Regions from separate parts of the Cellulomonas algicola genome, predicted to be linked through region 2. Evidence: riboswitches for the same ligand, from Rfam matches in the RefSeq annotation. Region 2 holds a riboswitch; the other holds the start of a gene.
What was found. Region 2 has a riboswitch for cyclic di-GMP ahead of KOV94_RS11275 (BldC family transcriptional regulator). Riboswitches for the same ligand answer to the same signal wherever they lie in the genome.

Region 1 (7,488 bases), on a different contig from region 2:
GCCTTCGCGTACGACACCGCCGGGACGGACGTGACCGGGCCGGTCGTCCCGTAGGCGGTCGTCGTGCCCCACTCCGACCGCACGGTGCCCGCGAACCCGTGCAGGTCGACGAGCGCCTGCGACGTCGCGGACGTCGTCGTGACGTCCTTGGCCGACACGGTGACCGTCGGCACGGGTGCGGCCTCGACGGACACGCGGTCGGTCGCGGTGCGGCCGGCGGTGTCGGTCACGGTGAGCCGCAGCGCGAAGGTGCCCGCGGCGTACGTCCGGCTCACCGTGGCGGGCGGCGTGCCGGTGCCGGTGAGGGGTGCGGAGCCGTCGCCGAGGTCGAGGGTCCACGACGCGATCCCCGCCCCGGGCACCGAGCCGGCCGCCCACGAGCGGGACGCGTCGACCGTGACGGCGAGCGGTGCGGCGCCGTGCGTCGCGGACACGCGCAGCCACGCGGTGGTGCGGGTGCGGGCGGAGGGGTCGGCCGCGATCGACCGGAACGCGCCGAGCGTCGTCGACGAGGAGTCCGCCCACCACGGGCAGCTGCCCTGCTGGTGGAAGTAGAGGACCGCCTTGACCTCCGGCCAGCTCGTCCACGTGGTCATCGAGTCGCGCAGCCAGGTGGCCTTGCGCTGCGCGTTCGTCGGGTCCTCGACCGAGCCCCACTCGGCGACCATCATCGGCTTGCCGTGCTTCTGCGCGAAGGCCCGGGCCGCCGTCGACTGCGTCGCGACGCTCTGCCAGGAGCTGGGGCCGCCGGGGTTGCAGCCGTTCCAGTTGTAGACGTCGAGCCCGACGAAGTCGACGACGTCGTCGCCCGGGTAGAGCGCGTCGGCGGTCGTCGTCGCGTTCGCGGCGAACGGCGTGGGCGTGACGATCCACGTCCAGACGACGTTGCTCACGCCCTTGTCGCGGAAGACCTGCACGTAGTGCCGCCACGCGGCGCGGTACTCGGCGGCCGTGCCGTAGCCCGTCGCGTAGTCGGGCTCGTGCTGGAAGGTCAGGTAGAGCGGGACGCCGAGGCCCGCGACGGTCGCGGCCTGGGCGGCGATGGTGGTGTCCTGGTCGCCGCGGGCGATGGACGCCCAGCTCACCTTGGTCCCGTCGACACGCTTGGTCGCGACGGACAGGACGGGCGTGCGGCCGCGCTCGACGGCCGAGGCGACGCCACCGGCGCGCAGGTCCTCGTCCCACTGCCGGTAGAGGCGCTGGGTGTCGAGCTTGCGGCCGACGGTGTCCTCGAACGTCGCGACGGCCTCCTCCTGCGTGGTCGCGCCCTTGGCGACGAACGCACCGAAGAGCAGGCCGTCCTGCGGGGTGAGGGCCGCGGCGGCGTCGCCCGGCGCGGGCTCGGCGGCGGTCGCGGGTGCGGCGACGCCGGTGCCGAGGAGGCCGGCGACGAGGGTCGTCACGACGACGACGGCGCGGCGGCGGGTCGTGCCGGGCCGGGACGCACGGGTGCCCCGGAGACGGCCGGTCGGGTGGGTCCGGGCATGGGTGATGGCGCCCGGAACGGGCGTGGACGTGCGCAAGTGAGGAGCCCCCTGAGTCGTTCGGCAGCCTGGCGGACCTCGAGGGCCCCATGGCTTTGCGTCCCTGCCTCGCGGCAGGTTTGCCCTTGTCGCTGACCGAACAAGCGTACGAGCACACTCCTGGACATGTATATAGGACGTAAGTCCTAGACGATTGTTCATCCAGTCATATCTGTAGTGACCAACTTGTGGACGGGTATTTTCCTTCACGGGCGACTCGTGGAAACTGTGAGCACTTGTCCGGTACGCCGGACCTGGCCGCTCCCGAAAACGGGATCCGGCGCCGCACGACTGCTCGGAGACCGGGGGGACTCCGAACGCGTGCCGCGCCGCCTCACCGCTCGATGTCGAGCCGCCCTTCCCCCGCGACGTCCTCGCCGCCGACCCCGCGCGACCCCGAAGCCCGCCGCGTTGAAGAAGCCGACGCCTCGACACGAGGAGCTCCCGCGTGCTCATCTTCCTGCTGCAGGTCCGTGACCTGCTCTCGGACGCCCCGTTCGAGATCTACCTCTTCGCCCTGTTCACCGCTCTCGTCTGGCTCATCTGGCTCGTCAAGGTCGTCCTCTCCGCGCGCTACCGCACGTGGACGGAGCCGTGCCACGCGACCACGTCGGTCGTGATCCCGGTCGTCGACGAACCGCTCGACCTGTTCCACGACGTGCTGCGCCGCATCACCGAGCAGCAGCCCCACGAGGTGGTCGTCGTCATCAACGGACCGCGCAACACCGCGCTGGAATCCGTCTGCGACGACTTTCCTGAAGTGCGCCGGATCTGGACCCCGGTCGCCGGGAAGAGGAATGCGGTTGCCATCGGGGTGGAGGTGTCGACGGGCGAGATCATCGCGCTCGTCGACAGCGACACCATCTGGACGCCGCACACGCTCACCGAGCTCGTGAAGCCGTTCAACGACCCCAAGGTCGGCGGTGTCACCACCCGGCAGCGGATCCTCGACCCGCGGCGCAAGTTCATCACCCGCTGGGCCGACTGGCTCGAGAACAGCCGCGCGCTGTACGCGATGCCCGCGCAGTCCGCGCTCGGCCAGGTCGGGTGCCTGCCGGGCCGCACCATCGCGTTCCGCCGCGACGTCCTCGTGCGGGCGATGCCGCAGTTCCTCGGCGAGGAGTTCCTCGGCATCTTCCTCGAGGTCTCCGACGACCGGACGCTCACGAACCTCACGCTCAAGCAGGGGTACCGGACCGTCTACCAGCACACGAGCCTGGTCTACACCGATGCGCCGCTCAAGCTGCGCAAGATGGCGAAGCAGCAGCTGCGCTGGGCGCGCGGCAGCCAGTACAACACCCTGCGGATGCTGCCCTGGATGACCGGGCACGCCCCCGTGCTCGGGTTCTTCTTCGTCATGGACATCCTGCTGCCGTTCCTGCTGCTCGGGACGTGGGCCGGGGGCCTGTACCGCACGCTCGCGGCGACCGGCTACAACTTCTACACGCCGCTGCTCGAGCTGCGGCCCGGGTGGCAGGGCGTCGTGCTGCTCGTCGGGCTCGTCGTCGCGGCCAGCTGGCTGTCGATGGCGCTGCGGCAGATGCGGCACCTGCGGGAGGTCCCGCGCGACCTGCTCCTGCTGCCTGCGTACATCGTGTTCTCGACGTTCTTCCTCATGCCGATCCGGCTGCTCGGGTTCTTCCGCATGGCGCACGTCGCGTCGTGGGGCACCCGGGCGCACGCCTACTCCGCGGACACGTCCGACGGGGTGCTCGACGTCGCCGAGGACGCGCTGCGCACGGACGCCGGGCGCCCGATCGACGCGGCCCTGCCGTCCGTCGGCGACACCCCGCCGTCCGGGGTCCCGGTCGCCGGCGGCCCGGGCCACGGTCCGCAGGGGACCCGGACGGCGGCCGAGACCCGGGCCGCGCGCCGCACCGAGACGCTCACGTACGTCCGGACGCACCCGGCTCCCCCGCCCCGGCGACGCCGTCTCAACCCGAAGGCCGCCGTGCCCTACCTCCTCGGCGGTGCCCTGCTCAGCGTGGAGGCCCTCGCGTATGTTCTCTGACCGCCTGTTCCGCCTCAGCCGACGTCAGCGCATCAGCGGTGCGGCCCTCGTCGTCGCGCTCCTGCTGGTCACCGGCCTCGCGTGGTCCACGCCGCAGGGTCAGCGCTTCTGGGAAGGGCCCTCCGCGGCCGAGGTCGCGCTGCAGACCGAGCGCGCCCGCGCCGACGACCTCAAGACCCAGCTCACCGCCGCCGAGGAGAAGCTCACCGGTGGCCGGCCTCCCGTGCTCGACACCGTCCAGAAGGCCCGCGCCGACGACCTCAAGGCACAGCTCGACGCGCTGCAGGCCGAGCTCGTCGCGACCCAGCAGGCCCTCGGTCGCGCCGAGGCCGAGGCCGCCGCGCAGGCGGACACCGCCAACGTCGTGAACGGCGAGCTCAAGGCGACGCGCGAGCGGCACAACGCCGCCGCCGTCGACACGACCGCGAAGATCGCCGACCTGCGCCGGCAGGTGCAGGAGCTGTCCTGGAAGGTCGAGAACCCCAAGGGCTACGTGCCACCGCCCGTGACCGCGTCGATGACGAAGTCGCAGATCCTCGCCGCCAGCCAGCTGTTCGGGCTCTACACGACGCAGAGCCCGTTCGACTACGCCGAGTTCAACGGCGTCGAGGCCGCCGTCAACCGCAACGCGAACGTCAGCGGCTACTTCCAGTCGTGGGACACCCCGTTCCGCCCCGACGCCGTGCAGGCCGCGTGGAGCCGCGGGCAGATCCCCCTGCTGACGTGGGAGAGCCAGAGCCAGATCGGCTCGATCACGAGCGACGTGCCCGAGTTCTCGCTCAGCCGCATCATCGGGGGCGCGTTCGACGACTACCTGCACCAGTACGCCCGCGACATCACCGCCACCGGGCTGCCGCTCGTCATCCGGTTCGACCACGAGATGAACGGCTCGTGGTACCCGTGGTCGGAGATCCGCGGCTGGGACGGCGGGTCCGTCAACGGCAACAAGCCGGGCCAGTACGTCGAGATGTGGCGGCACGTGCACGACATCTTCGAGGCCGAGGGCGCGAACGACCTCGTCGTGTGGCTGTGGGCGCCCAACCGCGTCAACAAGATCCCCAGCCAGCCGCACCCGCGGCAGTTCTACCCTGGCCCCGAGTACGTCGACTGGGTCGGCATGTCCGGCTACTACCGCCCGGGCGACCCCGTGCCGACCTTCGACGACACGTACGCCATGACGTTGCCGATGCTGCGCGAGGCCGCACCCGGCAAGCCGATCTTCCTCGCGGAGATCGGGGCGACCGAGCGCGGCGGCAAGAAGGCGCAGTGGATCAGCAACCTGTTCGACGGGCTGGCCCGGCCGGAGAACAGCGACATCATCGGCATCGGCTGGTTCAGCCTCGCCGTCACGTCGGGCGAGGGCAGCGGCCGCTCGACCAACGACTGGCGGCTCGACTCGTCGCCGCAGTCGCTGCGCGCCGCCGCCGACGGGTTCGCCCGCACCGGGATCGGGCTGCCCCGACCGTGACCGACGCGACCCCCGACCCCGGTCCGCCGCCGGGGTCGGGGGTCGTCGTCTGTCGACGGTCGCGCGTCAGCCGCGCCAGGCCGGGAGCTGCTGGACCGACCACTCGTTGCCGTCGGGGTCCCGGAAGCCGGTGAACCGGCCCCACGGGAACTCCTGCACCTCGGGCGCGTCGATCCCGTGCTCGACGAGGAACGCGCGCGCCGCGTCGGCGTCGTCGACGACGACCTGGAGGCCCTTGACGGACCCGGGCGCGGCGTCGGACAGGCCGAGCCCGACCGCGATCGAGCACTGCGAGCCGGGCGGCGTGAGCTGCACGAACCGCACGTCGTCGCTCACGCGCTGGTCGTGGTCGACGACGAACCCGACCTTCTCGGAGTAGAACGCGACGGCGCGGTCCACGTCGCTCACGGGGACGATCACGAGCTCGAGCCTGAACTCCACGGGAGACCCCCTCGGTCGGCCCGCCGGACGTCCCCGGCGGCGTCCGTCCCATGGTCCCGCGGACCACCCACACGCCGTCCAGCCCTCGCGCGCACCCCGGAACCGCCCGTCGCGGGTGATGCCGCCGCCGTCGCCACGGCGGGAGGGTGCCGGTCGAGGGGACGACGCGCGAGACGACGGGAGTGCGAGATGGCAAAGGGTTCGGACGCGGGCGGTGCGGGCGGCGGGGCGGTCTACGGCCTCGGGATCATCGGCGCGGCGGTCTACTACTTCTCGGCCGGGGTGGGCTTCTGGGACTTCGTCCTGGCGATCCCGAAGGCGGTCGTGTGGCCCGCGATCGTCGCGTACGAGCTGCTCAAGTCGTTCTACGGCGGGTGACGTCCCCCGCCTCGGCGTGCGCTGCCGACGGCCGACGCGGGCGGATCAGAAGCCCGTGTAGCGGCCCGGCCGGTGGTTGAACGTCACCACGAGGCTCAGCAGCACGGCACCCGCGGCGGACACCAGCACGTCGAGCGGCGGGGCGACGGTGAGCGCCGCGAGGACGACGAGCGTGTCGAGCGCCATGAGCACGTGCCCGGCGCGGATGCCCGACCGCTCCTGCAGCAGGACGGCGACGATCGAGAACCCGCCGACGCTCGCCCGGTGCCGGAACACGACGAGGAGGCCCGTCCCGCACAGCAGGTTGCCGACGACCGCGGCGAACCACGGGTCGACGGACGCGACGTCGAGGTGCGCGGCGGTCACCGCGGTGCCGAGCGAGACGAGCCCCACGGTCGCGGCGCTGCGGAACGTGAACGACCAGCCCGACCGGTGCGCCGCGAGCGCGAAGAACGGCGCGTTGAGCGCGAAGAACAGCACGCCGAGCGGCAGGTCGACGACATGGCCCAGCAGCAGCGCGGCACCCGCGATGCCGCCCGTGACGAGCCCGCCGGTCCGCAGCAGCGACATGCCGACCGCGACCAGGACGACGCCCGTCACCAGTCCCAGCAGGTCCTCCGCGCGCCCGTGCGGGATCGCCGTGGGCAGCGTCGGGGTGTCGGTGGTGGCCATGGTGTCGTCCTCGGTCGCGTCGTCGTGGCGGGCGACGCTGCCCGGGGGTGCGCGGTCGGCGGTCGGTGCGCGCAGGACATTGTCACCGACGACGCGGCCCGCGGGTACGGGACGACGGGCGGTCAGGACGCGCGCGCCCGACCCGCGAGACGGGGTCGAGCGGCTGGGCTCGCGGTTCGAGGCACATGGCCCGCAACTCCGGACCGCACGACGGTCAGCGCACCGGCGCGTCGGGGTCGCGCGGAGGTGACCCGAGCACGTACGCCATGTGCCCGCCCAGGAACCCGCCGACGCCGAGCGCCGCAGCACCCGCGGCCGACGCGAGCAGGCCGACGCCTTGGTTGCCGTTGCGACGGGCGACCCACGACACGGTGTAGCAGGCGAGCGCGACACCGTTGGAGGCCGCGTGCACGACGCCGACGCGGCGGGTCCGGTCGTCGGCCACCGACCAGTCGGCCCACCCGGTGACGACGGTCGGCCCGGCGGCGAGGATCCCGGCGCCGATGAGGCGACGCGCCGCCTTCTCCTGCCCGACCGCGTCCAGGACCGCGGAGCTCATCCAGAGGCCGAGCGGCACGTCGGTGAGCAGCGGGTGCGCGGCGTGGCCGAGCGGCTTGCCGCGCAGCAGCCGCCGCAGGCCGTCGTGCTGGAGGGGCCCGCGCCAGAGGGCGGCGACGCGCTCGACGACCGGGTCGAGCTGGTGCGCGTTCTCCAGCGCCTGCGCCAGCCGGTCGGCGACGGAGTCGGCGCGCGGGCCGGCGTGCCGACCGGTGCTCTGCTGCTCGTCGGACGTGCCGCCGGTGCGGTCGGTGTCGGCCGTGACCATGAGGACTCCTCGCGTGCGTCGCCGTCGAGGGCTCGGCGACGGGCTCACCGGCCGCGTCCTGACCGCCCTCTCGACCCTACGCACGGGTGCGGCGACGCGCCCGCCGGTGACACCGCGGCGTCAGGTGCGGTCGTAGGTGAGGACGCGCACCCCGTTCTCCAGGCGGACC
Region 2 (7,488 bases):
CACCGCCAAGCACCAGGGCGGGGATGCGTCAGAGCTGCTCGCGGATCGCCCGCATCGCCTTCTTGCGCACGGACCGCTCGAGGCGGTCGAGGTAGAGCATCCCGTCGAGGTGGTCGACCTCGTGCTGGAGGCACCGGGCCATGAGCTCGGTGCCCTCGACGACGACCTCCTTGCCGTCGAGGTCGGTGCCGACGACCCGCGCGTACCAGGCGCGGCGCGTCGGGTACCAGAGACCCGGGACCGAGAGGCAGCCCTCGTCGCCGTCCTGGTACTCGTCCTCGGAGAGCTCGACGATCACGGGGTTGAGCACGTAGCCGATCTCGTCGTCGATGTTCCACGAGAACGCGCGCAGGCCGACGCCGATCTGGTTGGCCGCGAGACCGGCGCGACCCTCGTGGTCGACCGTCTCGAGGAGGTCCTCGACGAGCGAGCGGACGCGGTCGTCGACCGCGGTGATCGGGTCGCACGGGGTACGCAGGACGGGGTCTCCGACGGTGCGGATCTCTCGCATGGCCAGGCGTCGATCCTTTCATGCCCGGGCCGCGGACCAGGGCCGTCCGGAGGCGGCGTGTGAGGAGCGAGACACCGCACGGCGCCGACAAGCCGACGAAGCGGGCGTACCTTTGTACTGACCGGTCAGTCAGAAGGGAACCCGCCACATGACCGCCTCCGCCGAGATCGGCACCGACCCCACCCCCGGCGCCGCGAGCGACGGCCCCGCCGCGCCCGACGCGACACCCGAGCCGCCCGTCGTCCGCGCCCGGCACCTCGCCCTGCACGGCCCGCGCGGACGCGTGTTCGGACCCGTCGACCTCGACGTCGCGCCGGGCGTGCTCGTGCTGGTCCAGGGCGCGCAGGGCTCGGGTCGCACGAGCCTGCTGCTCACGCTCGCCGGCCGCATGGTCCCCGACGCCGACGCACGGCTCGACGTGCTCGGGCACCACCTGCCGCGGGAGCGCCGCGCCGTGCAGAGCGCGGCGGCGATCGCGGGGTTCGGCGGGATCGACGACCTCGACCAGTCCGTCACGGTCGGCGCGCTCGTCCGCGAGCGGCTCGCCTGGCTCGGCCCCTGGTACCGACGCCAGCCCCGCCTCACCCGGCGCACGCTCGACGAGGCACTGGCGCCGGCGTTCGGCGACCGCCCCGTGCCCGCGCCGGGCACCGTCGCCTGGGACCTCGACGAGCTGGACGCGATGCTGCTGCGCCTCGGCCTCGCCCTGCTGCAACGACCCCGTCTGCTCGTGGTCGACGACGTCGACCAGGTGCTCGACGACGCCCGCCGCCAGGTCGTCTGGACCCGGCTCGAGCGGCTCGCCGCGGGCGGCCTCACGGTCGTCGCCGCGTGCGCGAGCGCCGACGAGGTCACGCGCACCCGCTGGGTCACGCCGCCGACCGTCGTCGCGCTCCCCCTCTGACCCGTCTCCCGTCACCCACCGCACCCCGAGGACCGTCATGCTCTCGCTCACCGCCGGCACCGAGCTGCGCCGCTTCCGCCGCGGCACGCTGCCCCGCCTGGCCGTCGTCGCGATGATCGTCGTGCCGCTGCTCTACGGCGTCCTGTACCTGTGGGCGTTCTGGAACCCCACCGGGCACCTCGACCGCATCCCCGTCGCGCTCGTCGACGCCGACGCGGGCGCGACGCGCGACGGCGAGCCCGTGCACGCGGGCGCCGACCTCGTCGACCGGCTCGTCGACGAGCACCGCCTCGACTGGGTCGTCACCGACCCCGCCGACGCGGCCGACGGCGTCGACTCCGGCCGCTACTACTTCAGCGTCACGGTGCCCGCGGACTTCTCCGCCGACCTCGTCTCCGCCGGCGGCGACTCCCCGCGCTCGGCGCGCATCGACGTCGCCTACGACGACGCCAACTCGTTCCTCGTCACGTCGCTCGGCCGCACCGCGATGGAGCGCATCACGGCGGCCGTCTCGGCGACCGCGGGCGAGCAGGCCGTCGACGCGGTGCTCGTCGGGCTCTCGCAGGCGCACGACGGCTTCACCGAGGCCGCCGACGGTGCCGTCCGGCTGCGCGACGCAGCGGACCAGCTCGGTGCGGGCGCACGCACGCTGGCCGACGGCGCGGGCCAGCTGGCCGACGGTGCCGAGCAGGCGTCGTCGGGGGCCGCCGACGTCCGCGACGGCGCCGCACGCCTCGCCGACGGGTCGACGCAGGCCGACACCGCAGCCGGGAGGCTCGCGACCGGGAGCGCCCAGGTCGCCGACGGGGTGCACGCCGCGGCCGCGCAGGTCGACGGGCTCGTCGCGGGCGTGTCCGGGCTGCCCGCCGACCTGCAGACGCTCACCGCCTACCTCACCGCACGCGCGCAGGCGGGCGACGCCGACGCCGCGCAGATCCTCGCGCACCTCGCGTCGACCGCGGACCGGCTGCCCGACGCCGCGACCCTCGCCGCGGCCCGGCAGCAGCTCGACGCGCTCGACACGGGCGCCCGCCAGGTCGCCGACGGTGCGGCTGCGCTGCACGACGGGACCGCGCAGGTCGCCGCCGGCGCCGGGTCGCTGCGCGACGGCACGCGTACGCTCGCCGACGGCACCGCGCAGGTCGCGTCGGGCGCGCAGGACGTCGCCGACGGCGCGTCCCGGCTGGTCGACGGCACCGGGCAGCTCGGCGCGGGCACGGCCACGCTCGCGGGCTCGCTCGACGACGGCGCGGCGCAGGTCCCGGCCGACGACGACAGCACCCGGGCGGCACGTGCCGCCGCGATCGCCGAGCCTGTCGGGCTCGACGCGACGGACCGCGCGACCGCGGCCGGGTTCGGCGAGGGCATCGCCCCGTTCTTCCTGCCGCTCGCGCTGTTCCTCGGCGGCGTCGTGACGTGGATGATCCTGCGGCCGGTGCCGCCGCGTGCGCTCACCACGCCCGCGCGCGGCGCCCGTGCGGCCCTCTCCGGGTACGCGCCCGCACTCGTCATGGGGATCGTGCAGGTCGTGGTGCTGCTCACCGTCCTGCGGGTGGGGGTCGGGCTGACCCCGACGCACCCGGTCGGCGCGCTCGCGTTCACCGTGCTCGTGGTCGCCGCCTTCCTCGCGGTGCAGCAGATGCTCCTCGCGCTGCTGGGCACGGCCGCCGGACGCATCGCGACGCTCGCGCTGCTCGTGCTCCAGCTCGCGTCGGCGGGCGGCACGTACCCGGTCGAGACGTCGCCGGCGTTCTTCCGGGCGCTGCACCCGCTGCTGCCCATGAGCTACGGCGTCGACGGCCTGCGGGCGCTGCTCACGGGTAACCCCGACGGTCGGCTCTGGACCGCGGTCGCCTACCTCGTCACGCTCCTCGTCGCGTCGCTCGCGGTGACGTCGTGGCGGGCGGGGCGCATGCGCACGTGGACGCTCTCGCGCCTGCACCCCGCACTCACGATCTGACCGGCGCCCGCGGGCGCACGTTCTGGGAGGCTGCACGCATGCGGACCACCGACACCCGGCGGCACATCGTCGACGCGGCCCTCGCGCTCGTCGCCGAGCGCGGCTACACCGCGACCGCCGTCGACGACATCGCCGCCGCGGCGGGCGTCGCGAAGGGGTCGGTGTTCTACAACTTCGGCTCCAAGGCCGAGCTGTTCGAGGCGATCATCGCCGAGGGCGTCGCGCGGCTCACCGCGGCGCTGCGGGCGGCCGCCGACGGCCTGACCGGCACCGACGCGGTCGACGCGCTCGTCACCGAGCTGCTCACGCAGGTCCGCGACCACCCCGACTTCGCGAAGGTCATGGTCGCCGAGGTCTTCCGCACGGGCCGGCAGTGGCAGGACTCGATCCGCGCGCTGCGGGACGACGCGATGGGGGTGTTCGCCGGTGCCGTCGCGGCGGCATGGCCCGACCGGGACCCGTCGCTCACGGCGGCGGCGCTGTTCGGTGCCACGGTCGTGGCCGGGCTCGAGTGGCTCGTGTTCCAGCCGGAGCGCTCGCTCGAGGACGTGCGGTCGGCGGTCCTGACGACGGTCCGCTGACCGCACCGCCGAGTGGGGCGTCACCCCACGCCCGGACACAGCAGCACGCCGGCGGCGACTGGTGTCACCGCCGGCGTCCCGGGGTCGTGCAGGTCGCGGCGCAGCCGCGGAAGGTCACTCGCCCGCGCGCTGCGTGGGGACGCCCTGGAGGAGCTGACGCACCTCGGCCTCGTGGAAGCGACGGTGCCCGCCCAGCGTGCGGACCGCCGAGAGCTTGCCGGCCTGGGCCCAGCGCGTCACCGTCTTGGGGTCCACGCGGAACAGGACCGCGACCTCGCCGGGGGTGAGAAGGGCACCCTGCGTGAGGGGGGCGTCGGTGGTCACAGCCATGGTCATCTCCTGTCGTTCGGTAGCTCGGCTGACCTCGTGGGTCCCGTGGCTTTGCGTCCCCACCTTGCGGCGGGTTTGCCGTTGTCGCTGACAACAAGAACTATGACCGTTTCTGGACAGTTAGTCAAGAAACTCCGCGTCAGTTGCGTGCGGCAAACGGGTGAACTTCAGAGCCGCCCGTATCTCGCACGGGCAAACGCATACCCGCCGTACGCGACGAGCCCCAGCGCGACGACGCCGAGCAGGAACGGCCCGCCCGGCTGGTCGCGCAGGGTGTGCAGCGCCTGGTCCAGGCCGCCCGCCGCCTGCGGGTCGGCCTTGGCTGCCGCGACGACGAACAGCACGCCCACGACGCCGAGCGCGACACCCTTGAGCACGTAGCCCCACACGCCCAGACGCTCCACGACGCGGCCCGCCGTCCCGGACGGCAGGCGGTGCAGGTCGGCCAGGAACTTCTTCTTCCAGCCCTTGACCACGTGGTACGCGCCCACGCCGACGACGGCCAGGCCGACGGCGGCGACGAGGATCCGACCGCCGGGCGCGGACATGAGGCGCGACGTGAGGTCGGCCGTCTGCTGCTCGCTCGACGTGCCGCCGCCACGCGCGAACGCGAACGACGCGGCCGCGAGCGCGAGGTAGACGAGCGCGCGGCCCGCGGCCTTGGCACGCCACCCGTTCGTCCGCGAGCCCTGCGCGCCACCACCCGACGTGGGCGGCGCACCGCGGACGGCCTTGGCGACCTCCCACGCGCCCAGCGCCGCGAAGGCCACCACGAAGAACCACAGCGCCGCGCCGCCGAACGGCGTCGACGCGACCGTCCCCAGCGCGCCCGACTGGTCGGCCTGCTGGCTCCCGCTGCCGACCGCCACCTGCAGGGCCAGCACGCCGATGAGCACGTGCAGCACCCCGCTCACCGCGTACCCGGCCCGCGCCGCGAGCTCCCAGCCGTGCTCGGCGTGCGTCGTGTTCCCGCTCATCTGCGCCTCACCACCCCGCTCTCCCCCCGGTCGTCCCCCGTGCTCCGTCGCGTCGGATCGTGGCAGCGAACGGGCACCCCCGCGACCGGAGGGGACTGCCGTAGCCTGGGCTCCGCCTCGGGGCAGTAGCTCAGCCGGTCAGAGCAGCGGACTCATAATCCGTGGGTCGTGGGTTCAAGCCCCACCTGCCCCACCCGACGTCCCTCCCCGCGCGTGCGCGGGCGCCGCACCCCGCGCGGGTACCGTTGCCCGGTGGCTCTCTCCCGTCGACGCCGGCTCCCCGCGGCGGACCGCGCGCTGCTCGACCTGCGCCCCGGCGACCGCGTCCTCGTCGAGGCGCACCTGAGCGACGGCCGGTGGGCGGTCGCGTCCCGTCGGGCGCTGCACCTCCTCGAGGACGGCAAGGTCGCCCGCGTCCCCTGGAGCGAGGTGGACCGCGGGTCGCTCGACCCCGCGACGCGCGTGCTGACGGTCACCTGGGTCTGGGGCGGCACGTCGCGCCTGCCGTTCGCGCAGGACTCCGCGTCCGTGGGCTTCACGCAGACGTTCCGCGAGCGCGTGCAGCAGTCGGTCGTCCACGCCGTGCCCGTCACGGTGCCCGGCGGCGGCAAGGTCCGGCTCGCGCTGCGGCGCGACGAGGAGGGCGAGATCTTCACGCAGGTGCTGGGCGACGCGGGCGTGGACGTCGACGACCCCGTCGTCTCCGCGGCGCTCGACGTCGCCGAGGCCGAGGCGCGCGACGCGGTCGGCCTGCCCCGCTGACGCGGGTGGCCGCCGGGCGCCTCGGGTGGTCCGGAGCACCCTCCGACGGCTGCTAGAGTTTCTTCCCGCGCGATCCCTCGTAGCTCAATTGGCAGAGCATCCGACTGTTAATCGGACGGTTACTGGTTCGAGTCCAGTCGAGGGAGCTTCCCACGAAGGCCCCCGCCCGGCACCACGCCGAGCGGGGGCCTTCGTCGTACCGCCACATCTCCGCCCCGGCCGCGCAGCAGGGCCGCCCCACGCCTGCGCGCGACGCCGTGCCATCCGGATCGTGGGAAGTGCGCCGCTCCCCCTTGCCCTGCGAGCAGCGCTGTGGTGACGTCTGCCGCCTGCCGGGAGCGAGTCGTCTCCCGCCCGTCGACGCCCAGAGGAAGGACCCACCCGTGCCGACCACGACGTCCTCCTCCGTCCGCGTCCCCGCGTCGCCGGCCCTCGCGCGCCGGTCGTGTCGCTGTCGCCGCTGCTGCCCGTCCTGATCCACCGGCGACCACGCCGGAGCAGCCCCCGGTCGACGCCGTGACGCGTGCGCCTCCTGCGCGCAGCCGCCGCGTCGGCCTCTCGACGCACCGGAGAGACACGACCATGACCCTCGACCTGACCCTGCCGCCCACCACGGCGACCGCACCCGCCCCGCGCGTCGCACCCGTCGCAGCCGCCGCACCCGGCACGCTCCGCACCGCGGAGCTCGCCGACCTCGTGCGGTCGATCGCGGCGCGCCCGGACCGCTGGCGTCCGCTCGTCCGCTTCCAGGAGAGCGGACGGTGGTGGACCCGGCTCGACGCACCGGCCGGCGTCGACGTGTGGCTCCTCACGTGGCTGCCCGCGCAGGGCACCGAGCTGCACGACCACGGTCGGTCGTCCGCGGCGTTCACCGTCGCCGCGGGCACCCTGACCGAGCTCCGCCCGGGCGACGACGGCGCGCCCGTCCCGCAGGGCTTCGCGGCCGGGCGCACCCAGACGGTCGAGCCGGGTGATCTGCACGACGTGGTCAACGCGGGGACGGAGCCGGCCGTGAGCATCCACGCCTACTCTCCCCCGCTCACCCGCGTGACCTACTGGGGTGCGGGGCCGGACGGCGTGCTGGTGCCGACGCGCACCGTCGACACCGACGAGCCGGAGACGGACGCGTGACCGCCGCGGTGCGCCGCCGCACGATCGACGACGTCCTCGCGGAGGCTCGCGCGCGCCTGCACCGCCTCACGCCGCACGAGGCGTGGGCCGCGGTCGAGCGCGGTGCGCTCCTCGTGGACATCCGCCCCGCCGCGCAGCGGGCGGCCGAGGGCGAGGTGCCGGACGCCGTCGTCATCGAGCGCAACGTGCTCGAGTGGCGGCTCGACCCCGCGAGCGCGCACCGCATCCCCGAGGCGACCGGGTACGACGTCGAGGTCGTCGTGCTGTGCTCGGAGGGGTACACGTCGAGCCTCGCGGCGGCGTCGCTCGCCGACCTGGGGCTGCACCGGGCG

Region 1: it holds a riboswitch for cyclic di-GMP, as region 2 does, so the genes downstream of both, KOV94_RS13040 (glycosyl hydrolase) here and KOV94_RS11275 (BldC family transcriptional regulator) in region 2, are expected to answer to the same signal.

What each region holds. Positions count from the first base shown of each region.
Region 1 is NZ_JAHKSJ010000015.1:195,483-202,970, reverse strand. Features, by position in the region: gene KOV94_RS13040 (glycosyl hydrolase) at 1-1,403, opposite strand, end outside; cyclic di-GMP riboswitch class I at 1,544-1,618, opposite strand; gene KOV94_RS13035 (glycosyltransferase) at 1,972-3,534, shown strand; gene KOV94_RS13030 (glycoside hydrolase family 26 protein) at 3,524-5,002, shown strand; gene KOV94_RS13025 (VOC family protein) at 5,069-5,443, opposite strand; gene KOV94_RS13020 (hypothetical protein) at 5,633-5,821, shown strand; gene KOV94_RS13015 (YitT family protein) at 5,867-6,493, opposite strand; gene KOV94_RS13010 (DUF2231 domain-containing protein) at 6,708-7,319, opposite strand; gene KOV94_RS13005 (dihydrofolate reductase family protein) at 7,440-7,488, opposite strand, start outside.
Region 2 is NZ_JAHKSJ010000013.1:150,944-158,431, reverse strand. Features, by position in the region: gene def (peptide deformylase) at 29-517, opposite strand; gene KOV94_RS11290 (AAA family ATPase) at 660-1,415, shown strand; gene KOV94_RS11285 (YhgE/Pip domain-containing protein) at 1,453-3,375, shown strand; gene KOV94_RS11280 (TetR/AcrR family transcriptional regulator) at 3,414-3,956, shown strand; gene KOV94_RS11275 (BldC family transcriptional regulator) at 4,071-4,286, opposite strand; cyclic di-GMP riboswitch class I at 4,302-4,376, opposite strand; gene KOV94_RS11270 (DUF1206 domain-containing protein) at 4,454-5,263, opposite strand; tRNA gene KOV94_RS11265 (tRNA-Ile) at 5,383-5,456, shown strand; gene KOV94_RS11260 (hypothetical protein) at 5,516-6,025, shown strand; tRNA gene KOV94_RS11255 (tRNA-Asn) at 6,099-6,171, shown strand; gene KOV94_RS11250 (cysteine dioxygenase) at 6,608-7,156, shown strand; gene KOV94_RS11245 (rhodanese-like domain-containing protein) at 7,153-7,488, shown strand, end outside.